DNA from 3 places in the Colwellia sp. NW0002-52-1 genome. Region 3 is predicted to be linked to each of the others. Evidence: predicted binding sites of a transcription regulator. Region 3 holds the regulator's gene; each other region holds the start of a gene.
What was found. Region 3 encodes FNR, which switches genes on or off when oxygen is low (the NO sensors DNR and NnrR bind a similar motif). Its sites were predicted from a motif close to TTGATCTAGATCAA; they were not measured.
Positions count from the first base shown of each region.

Region 1: AC27H3_RS16605 (OmpW/AlkL family protein) is a predicted target of FNR. The motif match lies at 1,717-1,730, and genes of this name have one in related genera.
Region 2: hemN (oxygen-independent coproporphyrinogen III oxidase) is a predicted target of FNR. The motif match lies at 2,375-2,388, and genes of this name have one in related genera.

Region 1 is NZ_BAAJLU010000023.1:32,194-37,797, reverse strand. Features, by position in the region: gene AC27H3_RS16615 (hypothetical protein) at 1-5, opposite strand, end outside; gene aroE (shikimate dehydrogenase) at 30-842, opposite strand; gene AC27H3_RS16605 (OmpW/AlkL family protein) at 960-1,637, opposite strand; gene hemF (oxygen-dependent coproporphyrinogen oxidase) at 1,848-2,756, opposite strand; gene tsaC (L-threonylcarbamoyladenylate synthase type 1 TsaC) at 2,753-3,298, opposite strand; gene AC27H3_RS16590 (acyl-CoA synthetase) at 3,444-5,075, opposite strand; gene purE (5-(carboxyamino)imidazole ribonucleotide mutase) at 5,521-5,604, shown strand, end outside.
Region 2 is NZ_BAAJLU010000006.1:183,412-189,015, reverse strand. Features, by position in the region: gene AC27H3_RS08570 (VOC family protein) at 1-483, shown strand, start outside; gene yihI (Der GTPase-activating protein YihI) at 1,151-1,723, shown strand; gene AC27H3_RS08560 (DUF2489 domain-containing protein) at 1,733-2,239, shown strand; gene hemN (oxygen-independent coproporphyrinogen III oxidase) at 2,444-3,814, shown strand; gene AC27H3_RS08550 (DUF1285 domain-containing protein) at 3,816-4,364, opposite strand; tRNA gene AC27H3_RS08545 (tRNA-His) at 4,578-4,653, shown strand; gene AC27H3_RS08540 (enoyl-CoA hydratase/isomerase family protein) at 5,085-5,604, shown strand, end outside.
Region 3 is NZ_BAAJLU010000005.1:28,248-33,851, forward strand. Features, by position in the region: gene AC27H3_RS06865 (heavy metal translocating P-type ATPase) at 1-1,962, shown strand, start outside; gene ccoS (cbb3-type cytochrome oxidase assembly protein CcoS) at 1,959-2,192, shown strand; gene AC27H3_RS06875 (sulfite exporter TauE/SafE family protein) at 2,182-2,844, shown strand; gene fnr (fumarate/nitrate reduction transcriptional regulator Fnr) at 2,889-3,608, shown strand; gene uspE (universal stress protein UspE) at 3,812-4,744, shown strand; gene AC27H3_RS06890 (SGNH/GDSL hydrolase family protein) at 5,297-5,604, shown strand, end outside.

The DNA.
Region 1 (5,604 bases), on a different contig from region 3:
TTCATGTGATTACTTCTCTTTCTTTAGCGTTACACTAATTGTTCTCTTAATGATTTAAGTATAGGTTCTACTTCGGGGTTAATATCGGTCCATAATTGAAAGCTTGCAGCAGCCTGCCCTACTAACATACCTAATCCATCGATAACATGTTCAACACCAAGTAAACGGGCTTGTTGCAGAAATGCGGTCGGCTTTTTACCATATACCATGTCGTAACATGTACTGGCGTTTTCAATGGTATTATTTGATATGGGTAGGCTATCGCCAGATAAACCGGCAGAAGTCGCATTGATAATAATATCAAACTGCGAGTGTTCGGTATCAGAAAACGTCACCGCTTTAATTGGCTTGTTTGGGTATTGCTCAGCGATTGCCTCGGCTCTGCTTAATGTTCTATTGGCAATTGTTAATGATTTTGGTGCTTTATCTAATAATGCTTGTACTACTCCTTTTGCTGCCCCACCGGCACCTAACAATAAAATATGGCTATCTTGCAAGGTAACTTGATGTCGGAGCAAATCATTGACTAGGCCTATACCATCGGTGGTGTCTCCATAGATAATCCCTTTGGTAAAAATTAAGGTATTAACCGCGCCAGCCAGTTTGGCTTTCTCGCTAAGTTCATCACACATTGCAAATGCTTGCTCTTTGAATGGTGCAGTTACATTAGCGCCTTTACCATTATTCGCAATAAGATTATTCACCGCTTTTTCAAATTGTCCTAATTCGACTAATTCACTTTGATAATTTAATAAGCACTGAGATTGCGCGGCAAAACTTTGGTGTATGAAGGGAGATTTAGATTGGGCAATAGGATTGCCAAATACACGATATTGATCCATGAGGTTTCTAGCTTTTTTATAGCATAAGTGTTTAACCTAAGATTAACGCAGTTATGAAAAGATAGAAACATAAAAGCAGTAACACTATTACTGCTTTTTATATCAATTTCGCTTACTTTAGAATTTATAACCTAACATTAACGAGTAAACCATAGGGTCAATATCTATATTAGCTTTACCGATACTGTTGCCAGCGACATCAAATGTTGCCTCAGTATTAATATCAATATAGCGAATAGAAGCATTTAATGACCACTTTTCATCTAATTGATAATCCGCGCCAATTTGAACTGATAAACCAAATGAGTCATCCAACGCTAAGTTACTTAATCCTAGTGACTCAGGTCCTGCTGAAAATTCTTCGTCAAAAAATACCGTGTAATTTAAGCCAAGACCTGCATACGGTTTAAACGCTGAGTTAGTATCAAAATAATAGAGCGCACTCAATGTTGGAGGTAAATGCTTTATTTGGCCTAAATTTGCACCGTCAACGCCAAGCACTGAGTTTTTATCTTGAATGGTAATATCATGCTCAAATGGCGTTGCAGCTAGCAGCTCAATGGCCCAATTTTTATCAAAGAAATAAACAAAATTAAGACCAAGTTGGGTATCGTCACCATTTGTTAAAGTCATAGTTGAATCAGCGCCGCCTAACATAATACTTGATTGCCCATTATCTGGGTTAACCAGTGTTGCACCACCACGAACTATGATGTCACCAGCTTGGTTTGCTAGGGCAAGTGGAGAAAGTGTTATAGCAGAGAAGATTAATCCCTTAATAATTGAAGTTTTCATGAAAGCATTACCTTTTGTAAATATGAAATAAACTATTTGTTCAATAAGGTAATTTTACGACGAGACGATATTTGATAAATTGATCTGGCACAAGGTTTGTAGAAAACCTGTTATAAAAGCGATTGTTTTTTTGATCTGAAGCATAGCTCAATAATCTAAACGTAAAGCCCAAATAGCAATTTTACTATTTGGGCCATAAAGTAATTAACTTTAATTAAGCCAGTCTTGTGGCACTAAGTAAGGTAGTAATGCCGCTTCAGGACTATCGGGATCAGCCTGAAAATTATATTCCCAACGCACCAACGGTGGCATTGACATTAAAATTGATTCGGTTCTGCCACCTGATTGTAATCCAAATAGTGTTCCTCTATCGAAAACCAAATTAAATTCAACATAACGGCCACGTCGATAAAGCTGAAATTGACGATTGTTTTCATCGTAAGGTGTGTCTTTGCGTTTCTCGATCAAAGGTACATAAGCATCAATGAACCCAGCACCGATGGCCTTCATGAAATCAAAGCATTGAGTAAAGTCCCACTTGTTAAGGTCATCAAAAAATAGCCCACCTACACCACGGGTTTCATTACGATGCTTTAAGTAGAAGTATTCATCGCACCATTTTTTATATTTAGGGTAAACATCATCACCAAAGGGGTCGCAGATATTTTTTGCCGTTTGATGCCAATGCACCACATCTTCTTTAAATGGGTAAAAAGGTGTGAGATCAAAACCACCACCAAACCACCAAACGGGCGCTTCGCCTTCTTTTTCAGCAATAAAAAACCTAACATTTGCGTGTGATATTGGAATAAAAGGATTTTTGGGATGAATAACTAATGAAACACCACAAGCTTGCCATTTTCGACCGGCTAACTCTGGGCGATGTGCGGTTGCAGATGGTGGTAGTTTATCACCAGAAACCACAGAAAAATTTACGCCACCTTGCTCAATTACCGAACCATTGGTTAGCACACGTGTTCTACCACCGCCGCCTTCTTCACGTACCCAGTTATCTTCAATAAACTTACCGCTACCGTCAGCCGCTTCTAAAGAAGCACATATTTGGTCTTGCAAGGATTTTAAAAATTCAATTACAACATTAATATTTACAGTGCTCATGAGCGAATAACTTCTCCAGATAATGCATCAATAATAGTAGAGGGCTTTTCAAAGCCTAAGGTTTTACCTTTAATAATAAAATCAATTTTAGCAGCAAGATCATGAGGAATATCTTGCCATGTTTTAGCAGGAGATTGCCCACTTAAGTTAGCACTGGTTGAAACAATGGGTTTGTTCGTTGCTAAACAAAGCGCCACAACGTCTGGTTGGCTAGTTACACGCACCGCAATTTTATCAAAGCGACCAGTTAATAAAGCAGACGTATTGATATTTTTAGCCACTAACTGCGTAATACCATCAGGCCAACGAGACAGCACAGCAAAACGTTTATCTTGTGGTATTTGGTCATCGTCTATATAAGGTAAAAGCTGTGAATAGTTACCAGCAAGCAGAATCAAGCCTTTATCTGCTGGGCGTGATTTAAGCGACAATAGTTTTTCAATTGCTTGGTTGTTATCCGGATCACAGCCTAAGCCAAATACAGACTCGGTTGGGTAAGCTAAAACCCCACCCTGTTGAAATGTTTCTAATGCTGTAGCCATTGGTTTGATTATATATAAAGTAAAAAATTAATTATCGAGGATTATACGTTCTTTAACCATAAACTACATACTTAGAAATAAAAAAACGGTATACGTTAATTAAACGTTTACCGTTATGAGGATAAGTTTTTAGCTTGTTGCCAACTTAAGCTTCAGATAAGGCTTTAACTTTCTGACGCAAGACAAACTTTTGTACTTTACCGGTAGAGGTTTTGGGTAAGTCACTAAAAACGATAGTTTTGGGCACTTTGAAACTTGCCATATGGTTACGACAGTGCTGTATAACCTCCTGCTCTGATAATGTTTTTCCTGGCTTTAATCCGACAAAAGCACAAGGAGTTTCGCCCCACTTTTCATCTTTTTTTGCGACTACAGCGGCTTCTAAAATAGCTGGGTGCATATAAAGTACACCTTCTATTTCGACCGATGAAATATTTTCGCCGCCTGAGATAATAATATCTTTAGAGCGATCGCGAATTTCAATATAACCATCTGGATGCTTAACCGCTAAATCGCCAGAATGAAACCAACCTTGGGCAAATGCTTCTTCCGTTGTCGTTGAATTTTTTAAATAGCCTTTCATGGTAGTGTTACCACGAAACATAATCTCACCCATAGTTTCACCATCTGCAGGTACGGGCTTCATGGTGTCGGGGTCGAGTACGTCGACATCCTCTTGTGTCGGGTAACGTACACCTTGACGCGCTTTTAATGCTGCTCGTTCATCATCGCTTTTGTCGTTCCATTCATCTTTCCATTCGCTAACCACACATGGACCATAAACTTCTGTTAAGCCATAACTTTGGGTGATTTCAATGCCAAGATTCTCAATCCCCTTAATTACTGCTGCAGGTGGTGGTGCGCCAGCCGTCATCGCTTTCATATTTTTAGGTAATTTTTCTAGCAGGCTTTTGTCAGCATTTAAAATCATATTTAGTACAATCGGTGCACCACAAAAGTGACTAACATTATGATCGATCATCGCATTTACTATCGCGCCTACTTCTACTTGTCTCAAGCAAATTTGCGTGCCACCAACCGCGACTATAGTCCACGGAAAACACCAACCATTGCAGTGAAACATTGGCAAGGTCCAAAGGTAGTTTGTTTTGTTATTAGTTGGCCAAATAAAATTATGACCTATGGCATTAAGGTAAGCACCACGATGCGAATAAACTACGCCTTTAGGATTACCTGTAGTGCCAGAAGTATAATTCAATGCTAATGCTTGCCATTCATCATGCACAAAAGATTGTGAAAAATTTTCATCGCCTTGAGCTAGTAGCGCTTGATAATCCATAGTACCCAGCCTTTCACCACCAAGGCCTTCTACATCATCAATATCGATAACCAGTGGGTTACGTGTAGAAAGCGCTAATGCTTCTTTAACTACACACGAAAAAGCAGTATCTGTTAACAGCACATCACATTCACCATGATCTAAAATAAAAGCAATATTTTGAGCATCTAAACGAATGTTAATAGCATTAAGTACCGCACCTATTTGTGGTACAGCAAAATGAGCATCGAGAAATTCAGGTATGTTAGCCGCCAAAATACTCACAGTTTGCCCTGGCTTAACACCCATTTTAATTAAGCTTGATGCTAATCTGCGAACATTTTTACGGTATTGTTGATAAGTAAATTTTTTCTTACCATGAATAATCGCTATTTTGTCTGGGTAAACATCAGCCGTTCTATTTAAAAAATTAATCGGTGTTAATGGCTGACTATTTGCTGCAACTTTATCTAAGCCTTGGTTGTAAATATTACTCATGACCTTCCTCTTTCACTTATCACGGAGACAGATAATTAAGACTGTTCAATAATCAGTATCCGACTCACCCTGAAGCTGTTTAGCTATATTTAGCGTTTATACACAAAATTATCATACGCTGAAAATTAAAATAAAAAATCATCCTTTGGTCTATATATCTTCTTCTCAATTTACTGCCGCAAAATTAAGTTAAAAAATTAAATAAAGGCCGACATTTAACGCTTAACTAAACACAGTTATAAATAGTCACCATAAATACCGTTAACGATGAGAGTAAGTGACTTTTTAACACTATGCAGTTTTATAGAATATTAGTGATAGATTTCTCGTTTCAGAAAAATTATAAACACGGTATAATCTGCTATTAAATTTCACCTAATGTTAAAGTCACTCTGCTCGTAATAACGTTAGGTTTCTATTCACATTATCAAAAGGCATATCGCACATGAAAGTTGGAATTATTATGGGTTCAAAATCAGACTGGCCAACCATGCAGCATGCTGCGCAAATGTTAGATTTATTTAATGTT
Region 2 (5,604 bases), on a different contig from region 3:
AAAGAAACTGTCGACTGGTATCAAAAACATTTAAATATGGAACTGACGGTTGCGATTGCAGAAAATGAAGTACCGTCAACCAAGGCCCCTGATCCTTACATGCATATATTTTTAGATGCAGGCATGGGCAATATACTCGCATTTTTTGAAATTCCAAATTCTCCTGACATGGGTCGCGATGAAAATACACCTACATGGGTACAACATATCGCTCTAGAAGTTGAAGATTTAGACGCTTTAATCTCAGCAAAAAACGATTTAGAGTCAAATGGAATAGATATATTAGGCCCGGTAAATCATGGTGTATTTAAATCAATTTACTTCTTCGACCCAAATGGACATCGTTTAGAATTAGCAGCCAATATTGGTACAAAAGAGCAATATGCTGAACTTAAAAGGGTCGCTCCACTGATGGTAGAAGAATGGTCACAAACTAAAAAAGCACCAACACATGCCGCTTGGTTACATGAGTTAAATGACTAAAATTTAACCAGAACATTGCTACAAGCCTTAATAACGAAGAGCTTCGTAAGTAAGGCTTGCAAACAAATTCCCCTTCAAAGTAAGCTTTTTTGTAAGACATTGACCATAAAATAGAAATTAATAAAAAATAAATTACATATTTTAACAATTTTATTACACTTAAAAACAAAGACTTGCTGAGTTTTAGCTTTTTAGTTAGCCAAAAAACGAAAAAAAGCACTTGATGCTTGTCGAAACTCACGTAAAGTATGGGCAGCTACGTAGATAGCAACTAACAAAATGGATAATCACTGCACGGACAGCAAGTAAGCGTTATTTAACGCAGAACAATATTTACAATATGGATGGTTTACTACTGCTTAGGGAAAGCATTGAATATTTTGTCTATATTAGACATAAAGGATAGCCCAAGAAAGTGTCAGGATGACCGATAAAAATAAAATGAAGTGCTACGATAATAATAAAAAATAATATTAGAAATTATTAAACTCACAGGGACTGTAACAAAAGGCTAGGACAGCCACTTAAGAATCGGGATTTATATGTTGGCAATTGCCGCATTTTCTCAAAAAGCGACGTTATTTACGTCGCTTTTTTTCTTTCTATCGCTGTTTAGTGCGGAATGTCGTAAAATAAACCTAATTGTTCATTATTTTAAGTTATTACTATGTCTCGTACGAAAAAATCACGCAAACCGGGCACAGGTTCTATTGGCATCCTAAAAGATGACAAAAAAAAATTAGTCGAACCAAAACCGCGTAGAGCAAAAAAATCTAATGGTAACGAAGCGGGCAACCGTCAAAAAGAAGCCACGAAAAAAGTTACTCAAAGTCAAACTTCTGCTAAGCATAAAGATCCTCGTATTGGCAATAAAACGCCTATCGACTTAGGTAAGCCGAATAGTGCGCCAATAAAAACCAAACCAGCGAAGAAAGTGCAAGATAACTCACCTATCGCAGGCATTCGCGCAGTTGAAACAGGCGAGTCATTAGCAGATCAATTAAGTCGCATTGAGCAAGATCCAAGATTGCTTGAGATTCTTGAAAAACAAGATGATGACATAGCTTTATCATCAGAAGAAATTGACTACTATAATACCCTAATGGAACAACACGAAAAAATCAGTGATGCTTTAGGCATAGATGATGAAGATGACATTGTAGAACAGCCTAAAAAATCAGACTCAGAAGATGATCTATGGGACAAATTTAATAATAGTGATTTAACCAAATTTGAATAGGTAACATCAATGCTATCAAATCCATGGGTTTACCTTGCATTATTGGCTTTTGTTATTATTGCAGTATTAGCCGCCATAGCCGTAAAACTATTGCGCCAGTTAAAACAGCAAACACTGGCACAAAAGCAAAAAGAAATAGCTCAGCAACAAGCTTTGCAACAGCATGACAAAAAAATAATAGCTAGCGTTATTATTATTGTTCGCGCGATGAAAGAAGAGCAATGCGATATCGCAGAAGGCTGTTGGCGCTTAAGCGTTTTACTTGATTCATTAAAATTAAGCCAAGACTTAAATGTGCAGTTTCCAGCAATATTTACATTTTATGAAGCTATAAAGCATATGCCAATTTTAGCCGCGCGTAAAAAGCTTGATAAAAAAACACGCATGAAACTAGATTTTGAGCGCATGAAACTCGAAGCTGAAATGGCAGATGCTATTCGACAAGATATAGCGCTATTACATCAATACGCCAATGAACGAAATAGTATGCTAAGTGAAACAAAAGCGACCATTTAAATAGCAATATTTACTTAAAGCACCTGTTAGTTACTATAGTATAAAAAGCTCAAAATTTAAGTTTGAACGTACTACAATAAGCTATTCATATATTTACACTATGAGTAGCTTTTTTTCTCAAAAAAGCATGCACTATTGCGCTCGATCAATGTTTGAGAAACGAGTTTATTTATAATATCGAAAAATAGATAAACTGGCCCTCTTATGCAAACCCATAACTTTTTCGATAATGCCTTACTAAAAAAATATAACACCAGTGGGCCGCGTTATACCTCGTACCCAACCGCGTTAGAATTTACTGAACAATTCAAATATAGTGATTTAGTTTCAACCATTGAAGCATCCCCAAATCAAGCGTTATCCTTGTATGTTCATATTCCTTTTTGTCATAGCCTTTGCTATTACTGCGGGTGCAATAAAGTCGTTACTCGCCACAGAGATAAAGCTGACACCTATCTAGCATTTCTTGCAAAAGAAATTATCGCAAAAGCACCTTTATTTAAAAACTATACCGTAAAACAACTACATTGGGGTGGAGGTACGCCTAGTTTCTTAAATCACGAACAAATAACCAAATTAGTTGTGTTATTAAAAGAGCAATTTACCTTCTCTGAGCAAGTAGAGATGAGTATTGAAATAGACCCACGTGAAATAGAAATGAACTTAGCCGAACATTTATATAGTTTAGGGTTTAATCGCTTAAGCATTGGTGTACAAGACATCGATGAAAAAGTGCAGCAAACCATTAATAGAGTGCAATCAACCGAATTTATAGAGAAATTTATTGCTCATGCCAAGCACGTTGGCTTCAAGTCGATTAATATTGATTTGATCTATGGTTTACCACATCAAAATATAGCAACATTCACCCGTACACTGAACAAAGCGCATGAGATGGCCGTTGATCGCATTTCACTCTTTAGTTATGCCCATATGCCTTCTCGGTTTGCTGCTCAACGTAAACTTAAAGATGAATGGCTACCAAACATAGATGAGAAGTTTGCGTTAATGAAACTTGCCATAGAAAAGCTTTGTGACTTTGGCTACGACTTTATCGGAATGGATCACTTCGCCAAGCCGGAAGATGAGTTAGCTATCGCTCAAAAAGAAGGGAATTTACACAGAAATTTTCAAGGCTACACCACCAAAGGCGGTGGCGACTTGCTCGGTTTAGGTGTGTCAGCAATAAGCGCTATTGGAAGTAGCTTAAGCCAAAACACCAAAGAACTACCGAACTATTATAAAGCGATTGATGCAAACGCGCATACTCATGAAAAAGGGCTAAAACTCACTCAAGATGACATTATTCGAGGCGAAGTTATTCGTGAATTAATGTGTAATATGTCTATCAACAAAAATAAAATTAATGAAAAGTATTCAATTGATTTTGACCAATACTTCGCTAAAGATCTACCTCTGCTTAAGCCTTTTATTGATGACGGCTTGCTCAGCAATACACAAAATAACATTCGTGTAGATCAAAAAGCTCGATTATTAATACGAAACATTTGCATGAGCTTTGATGCCAACCTAAAGCAAAAAATAAATCAGCAACGCTTTTCTCGGGTGATATAACTTAATCTTCTAGTTGGCCTAAAACAAACCGACAATCGGCGCTGAAAAACACCAACTCAGTGCCCTGTTTTTTTTTATCTTCTTTGGCTAAATCTACCCACTGATAATAAACATTACGATGTACCTTAGCCTTTAAATTTCGCCTAACCGTAACGTATAAAGCACCATCTTCTGCAATATCTAAAGGGTGTTCTGCATTTAATATAAAGCTATCGTCTAAATTAGTAGTGACTTGCATACGGGTTTGTTCTTCATCGAGCCATTGCCATTGCGTTAAAATAAATGGTGCATCAACAACCTTTATACCTATTTTTTCAACCGGCGTTACCAAAAAATATTTTTCATCTTCTTTTTTTAATACCGACGCAAATAACTTAACCAAAGACAAACGCTTAAAAACGCTACCATTATAAAACCAACTACCGTCCGACTTTATTTCTAGGTCTATATCACCACAAAAAGGCGGATCCCATAACTCAACAGGTGGCATTTTCTTAACATTACCCTGCTGAGCGTTTGAAATTTGTGTTGAAATTTTTTCTAATGACATAATGGCTATCTTTTTAAATGGCTATACCTCATATTAGCAAGTTACAGATAAAAGTTGAAATAACTGAATAACGGGTCGCCGAGTAAAAATATTTCAATACTCGACAAAAACTCAAAAAAAATGCTTTAAATGCAATATTTCACTTGTCATATCACTATAAAATGCAATACAATCCTCGCGCCTTATCACTGGGCACTTCAAGTAATATCAGTGGTGGCTATAGCTCAGTTGGTAGAGCCCCGGATTGTGATTCCGGTTGTCGAGGGTTCAAGTCCCTTTAGCCACCCCATTCTTCTCTTTTTAAATAAAATCCTTTAAGCAATTTAATACTATAATCATAAAAATTTTATGATGACTCTTTTGCGTACCCCAAATACTTAAAGCCAATTAAGCTTGTTATCTATATAGCTTCAATAACACTTGGCACTACACTGCTTTAACTCTACTCAGATCTTTTTACAAATATAGAAAAGTTACTTATGAGTTTCTCCCCCGCAATTAAAATTTATAATTTTAAGCTAAAAACTCACCCTAAGCGCCTACACAATTATTAACAATAAATTAAAACTGATTACTTATTTCTCTACATTATCAAACAAATGTTTTTAACCTATTCTTAATACATCGCAATGACTCGCAGTATTAATAAGTGCGTATATTAAAAATATAAAGTTTGATTGCCACTATGGCTCGAACACTTAAATAGTAGGGGAATAGAAAATGAAATATGCAGGTTTTAAAACATTTAATGCCATATCTGAAGGTGGAAAATTAACGGTAACATTCGATTTTGGCCCAGTTAACGTTCAAGGCCAGGAAATGCTAGAAGACCTGAATAGTCTTGCCATGAGATTAGAGCGTGATAGAAAAACAAAGGTTGTTGTATTTCAATCAGCCAATCCTGAAATTTGGGTCTGCCATTACGACACCGAATTATTAAAAGATATGTCTACTGAAGCTGTGGCCCGCGATGATGTAAAACTACTTGATTTGCAAACGGTATGTGAACGAATCAGTAAAGTACCTCAAGCAACCATAGCTAAACTTGAAGGCTTTGCCCGTGGCGGTGGTCATGAATTGGCACTGGCATTAGATATGCGCTTTGCCGCTCGTGGTAAATTTAAGTTCATGCAAATGGAAGTTGGTATGGGGATTCTTCCTTGTGGAGGTGGTGCTTCACGTATGGCACGTCAAACTGGCTTAGGCAGAGCCCTTGAAATTATTTTAAGTGCTCGTGATT
Region 3 (5,604 bases):
AGTTTAATCGATAAAATTGGTTATCACGGTTTGCCTTTTAAGGCGAGTACGGCTGAAAAAAACAATAATAAACAAGCGAAAAACTTTATCAAACGGTTAGGCATTTCGGGCATTTTAATGATGCAAGTAATGATGATCGCTTTTGGTTTATACTTCGGCGCTTTTTCCGATATGACTGAACACAATGTAATGTATTTACGTTGGGCAAGCTTTTTCTTGACGCTTCCTATTGTTAGCTATGGCGCCTTCCCATTTTATAAAAGTGCCTTCTTTGCCTTAAAAGCGCGCCAGCTTTCGATGGATGTTCCTGTCTCTATCGCCATTATTTTAGCTTTTATGGCTAGCTGTTGGGCAACATTTACGCAGCAAGGCGAAGTGTATTTTGAATCAGTGTCTATGTTTACCTTTCTACTGCTTATTGGTAAATTTCTTGAGTTTAGAGCCCGCAGCCGCGCCGCTGATGTTTCAGCAAATTTATTAAAATTAATGCCAATGACCGCGACTAAAATTGAGCAAGGTATTGAGCAATTTATTTCAGCCAATTATTTAAAAACTGATGATATTATTTTAATTAAACCCGGTGAAACCATTCCGGCTGATAGTGAAATATTAACGGGCACCAGCCAAATTAACGAAGCTATGTTGTCTGGCGAGCAACTGCCCCTGAAGAAAACCGCTTTAGATAACATTTTTGCTGGTACTATTAACGGCGATGGCAATTTAACGGCAAAAGTTAAACATAATAATCAAGAGTCGTTTTTAAGTCAGCTCATTCGACTGAGTGAAAATGCACAAAGCCATAAACCTAAATTAGCCAAGTTATCAGATAAAATTGCTCAATATTTTGTTGCGCTAATTCTGATGACGACCATAGCAACGGCAATATACTGGCTGAATCATGATCCAAGCGAAGCATTTTGGATCACCTTATCGGTTCTTGTCGTAACTTGTCCTTGTGCATTGGCATTAGCAACACCAACAGCGCTTACCTGTGCAACTACGCAACTTAATCGTAAAGGTATTATGATTAAGTCTGCCCATGTGCTTGAAACTATGCCTGAAGTTAATGCTATTTCATTTGATAAAACAGGAACATTAACTACAGGTGAGTTCACTATTGTAGATGTAAAAACTTATGGTGAATACTCAAACGAAGCGACGCAAGAAGGACGACAACAAGTGCTTGCCATAGCGGCAGCGCTTGAAGCACATTCGGCTCACCCCTTAGCAAAAGCTTTTAGCCCATTTCGTGATCATAACCAAATGACCCGCCAAGTTGTAGTTGCCCCTGGCGCAGGGATTTCTGGTGAAGTAAATAACCAACATTACCGCATTGGTAAAAGCTCTTGGCTTTTAGGTGCTAATGAACACTCAGCCTATAGTGCGCAGTGTGTATTAATGCAAGGTGAAACATTAATCGCTGAATTTTACTTGCATGATGGCTTACGAGAAGATGCTAAAGCATTGATCGATTTTCTTCACCAACAAAACATTGAAACCAGCATGCTTTCTGGTGATCACCTACAAGGCTGTAATAAATTACAATCAGCATTAAACCTTAACAAAGTGCATGCAAACCTCTCAGCACAAGAAAAAGTTAACACCATAAAACAGCAACAAAGTACTCATACGGTTGCCATGGTTGGCGATGGCGTTAACGATAGTCCCGTATTGGGCGCAGCTCATTTGTCTATTGCTATGGGTAGCGGTACTGATATTGCTAAAAATGGCGCAGATGTGATATTACTCAATAATAAACTTAAGGGTGTACAAACCCTGCGTGAAGTTGCTATTCGCACCACTCGTATTATTAAGCAAAATTATCTTTGGGCTTTTGGTTATAACGCTATTGTTTTACCGCTAGCGGTAACAGGCCATATAGCGCCTTACATGGCGGTTATAGGTATGTCGGCCAGTTCAATTTTAGTGGTAACAAATTCATTAAGGCTGTTAAAAAAATGAGTATAATTTACGTATTAATTCCCATTGCCGTGTTGCTCACAGCTATTGGTATTTATCTGTTTTTTTGGGCGGTAAAAACTGAGCAGTTTGATGATTTAGAAAAGCAAGGCATGAGTATTTTATTTGATGATGAAAATGATAAAGCTAAGCAAAATACCTTAAAGAATAACGAGTTAAATGAAACAGAAACTTCAAAGCAACAGCTAAAAAACCAGACTCATGACACTTGATTTTTTTTCTGCCTTTATTATTGGTCTGCTCGGCTCTGGCCATTGCATTGTAATGTGTGGTGGCATTAGCACTATGTTGACTACTGCTATTTCTGATCAAACTCGCCATAAAAAATTCGCCATTGTATTTGCTTATAACTTTGGCCGTATTGCTTCCTATAGTTTCATTGGCGCTATTGTGGCATTTACCAGCTCTATGGCAGCTAAAAACATAGGTTTTCCTGTTGTTATATTAAAAACTATCGCCGGTATTTTTTTAATTTTTTTAGGACTATATTTAGGGCAGTGGTTAATGTGGTTGAGCCGCATAGAACATTTAGGAAAAAATATTTGGCGTTATATATCGCCACTGACTAAAAACTTTATACCCATTAAGAACGTTAAAAGTGCCTTCGCTTTAGGTGCATTATGGGGATGGCTACCCTGCGGCTTAGTTTACTCAACTTTAACTTGGTCTTTAGCAAGCGCCGATACCCTCAATGGTGCTTTGATCATGTTTTTCTTTGGTTTAGGTACTTTACCTGCTTTAATGTCAATTTCACTAGGCACGTTCAGTGTTAAGTCTTTATTAACTCAGCCACTATTTAGAAAGCTATCGGCCATTTTGGTGATTTCATACGGCATTTATTCTATACTTATTGCATATAGCTAACGCATCTAATATGGTGTTCAGCATGGAAATTTTTATAGGTTATTATGAATAATAAATCGTGTGCCGACCAACAACATATTCACTGCCAAAACTGCAGTATCAGTGAATTGTGCTTACCATTTTCACTTAACAATCAAGAGTTAGAGACTTTAGATAATATTATTGATCGTAAGCTGCCTATCCAAAAAGGAGAGCAGCTATATAACGACGGTCAACCAATGCAAGCGCTTTACGCCGTGCGTTCTGGCACATTCAAAACTTATACAATTAACAAACAAGGAGAAGAGCAAATTACTGGCTTTCATTTGGCTGGGGATTTACTCGGATTTGACGCCATAGCGAATGCGAAACATCCAAGTTTTGCTAAAGCACTAGAAACCTCAATGGTTTGCGAAATACCTTATAATACGCTCGATACGTTATCTAATAGTATGCCAAAATTAAAAAAACAAATTTTGCGTATGATGAGCACTGAAATTCGTGAAGATCATGAAATGCTAACATTACTTAACCGTAAAAATGCGGAACAACGCCTTGCCACCTTCTTTAGTACTTTAAGTAGTCGCTATCATGCGCGTGGTTTATCGGCCTCTGAATTTCGTTTGTCTATGACACGTAATGATATTGGTAACTATATTGGTTTAACCGTAGAAACCATAAGTCGTTTACTTAACCGCTTCGATAAAAATGGCTTAATTGCCGTTAATGGTAAACTTATTACCATCGTAAATATTGAAAAATTAAATGAGTGTGCCGCGCTTTAAAATATAAATCCAGCGTTTTCTCACGACTTTATTATTCAACAATTTACCGCTATGCTTAACATAATATAGTTTATAAAAAATGATAATAATTTGATTTAAAACAAGTATTATCTTTTCAAAATAGATTATTGTTAATATATTAAGCAAGGTTATTAGCTGTGTGGTTTGGCCTAATACAAGCAGGCAAAGATAAGGAATTAACTATGGAAAAGTATCAAAAAATACTCGCAATTGTTGACCCAACAACAGAAGATCAAAAAGCGTTAAAGCGAGCAATAGAATTAGCACGTAAAACGGGTGCAAGTATCACTGCATTTTTGACCATATATGACTTCTCTTATGAAATGACTACAATGCTTTCAGGCGATGAACGCGAAGCTATGTGCAAATCGGTTATTAATGATCGTACACAATGGTTAGAGTTTATGATTGCTGACCTAGATGTTTCTGGTATTACTGTTGATTGTAAAGTTATTTGGCATAACCGCCCTTTTGAGCAAATAATCGCACAAGTTATTGATCATGGTTATGATATTGTCATCAAAGGGACTCATCAACACGATAAATTAAAGTCCGTTATATTTACCCCAACCGATTGGCATATTTTACGTAAATGCCCTTGCCCTGTACTGCTAGTGAAAGAACATTTATGGCCTGAAGACGGCAATATTATTGCTGCATTAAACATTGGCAGCGAAGAAGAAGAACATAAAGCCTTAAACGATAAAATAACGGCAGAAGCCAAACAGTTAGCCAAAGTAATGAAAGCAAACTTACACTTGGTAAATTCGTTTCCAGGCACTCCGGTAAATATCGCCATAGAGATTCCAGAGTTTGATGCTAATGATTATAACCTTGCTATGCTCAAGCATCATGAAGAGGCCATGTTAGAGCATGCAGCCGCTTTTAATATCACTGAGGATTTCACTCATATAAAAGAAGGGTTACCTGAAGATATTATTCAAAGTGTTGCTGAAGAAATAGATGCGGAACTTGTTATTTTAGGCACTATAGGTCGCACAGGCTTATCTGCCGCGCTAATCGGCAATACCGCTGAACATGTTATTGATCGACTAAATTGTGATGTACTCGCTTTAAAACCTGAAGGTTATGTTTCTCCTTTGGATGTTAAATAAAGCTACTGAAGTTCATTACTTATAAAAATGCGTCATCCACTGATAATACAGTTCTTTGGTTGACGTTTTTTCTCAGCACTTCACATTTAGCACTTCATATTTAGCTTTAGCAGCTGACTTCTAGCAACTTGTACACAGCACATTACTCCTAGTAATACCAATTGATTTAATGAATCGGTCAATTTTAAACGAGGATAAATTTTCAGTAGCAAGGCGCTTGATTGAGCAATAGCAGGCTATTGGGATTGAAAGCAACGTAGATACTGGATATTTAAACCGCTTTCGAATGATCGATTGTTTATATCAATTGGTATAAACCGCACTTATATCTTGTTTACTTACAAATTGTACGTGAATTAACTTCACTTATTAGACGCTGTTTTTTCTACTATTTGTCTTCGAATATATTTTACGTTATAACTATAATTTACCGTTCCCGTTAGGGTTTTAGCGTTGCAGATAAAAAAGCCACTTACTCATATTCTTTATTGCATCAGTACTTTGTTAATAATGCCTATATTGCTTTTACAAGCAGTATGGGTTCGCGTTAGTATGATAAAGCTACCTGAAGCATTAGGTGAGCGTTCAGGCACTGCAGGTAGTGGTAAGAAGATTAACTTATTAATTATAGGTGATTCTGCCTCGGCCGGTGTTGGCACAAAAGCACAAAAAAATGCCTTATCAGGTCAGTTAGTAGCGAACCTTGCGACTAACAACACCGTTAATTGGCAACTAGTGGCGACTACAGGCTTAACATCAACAGCTTTAATAAGTGAAATTGAGAATATCAAAAACCAAAGATTTGACTTTGTTCTAGTATCTATTGGTGTAAACGATGTTACTGGCTTAACAAAGCAGCA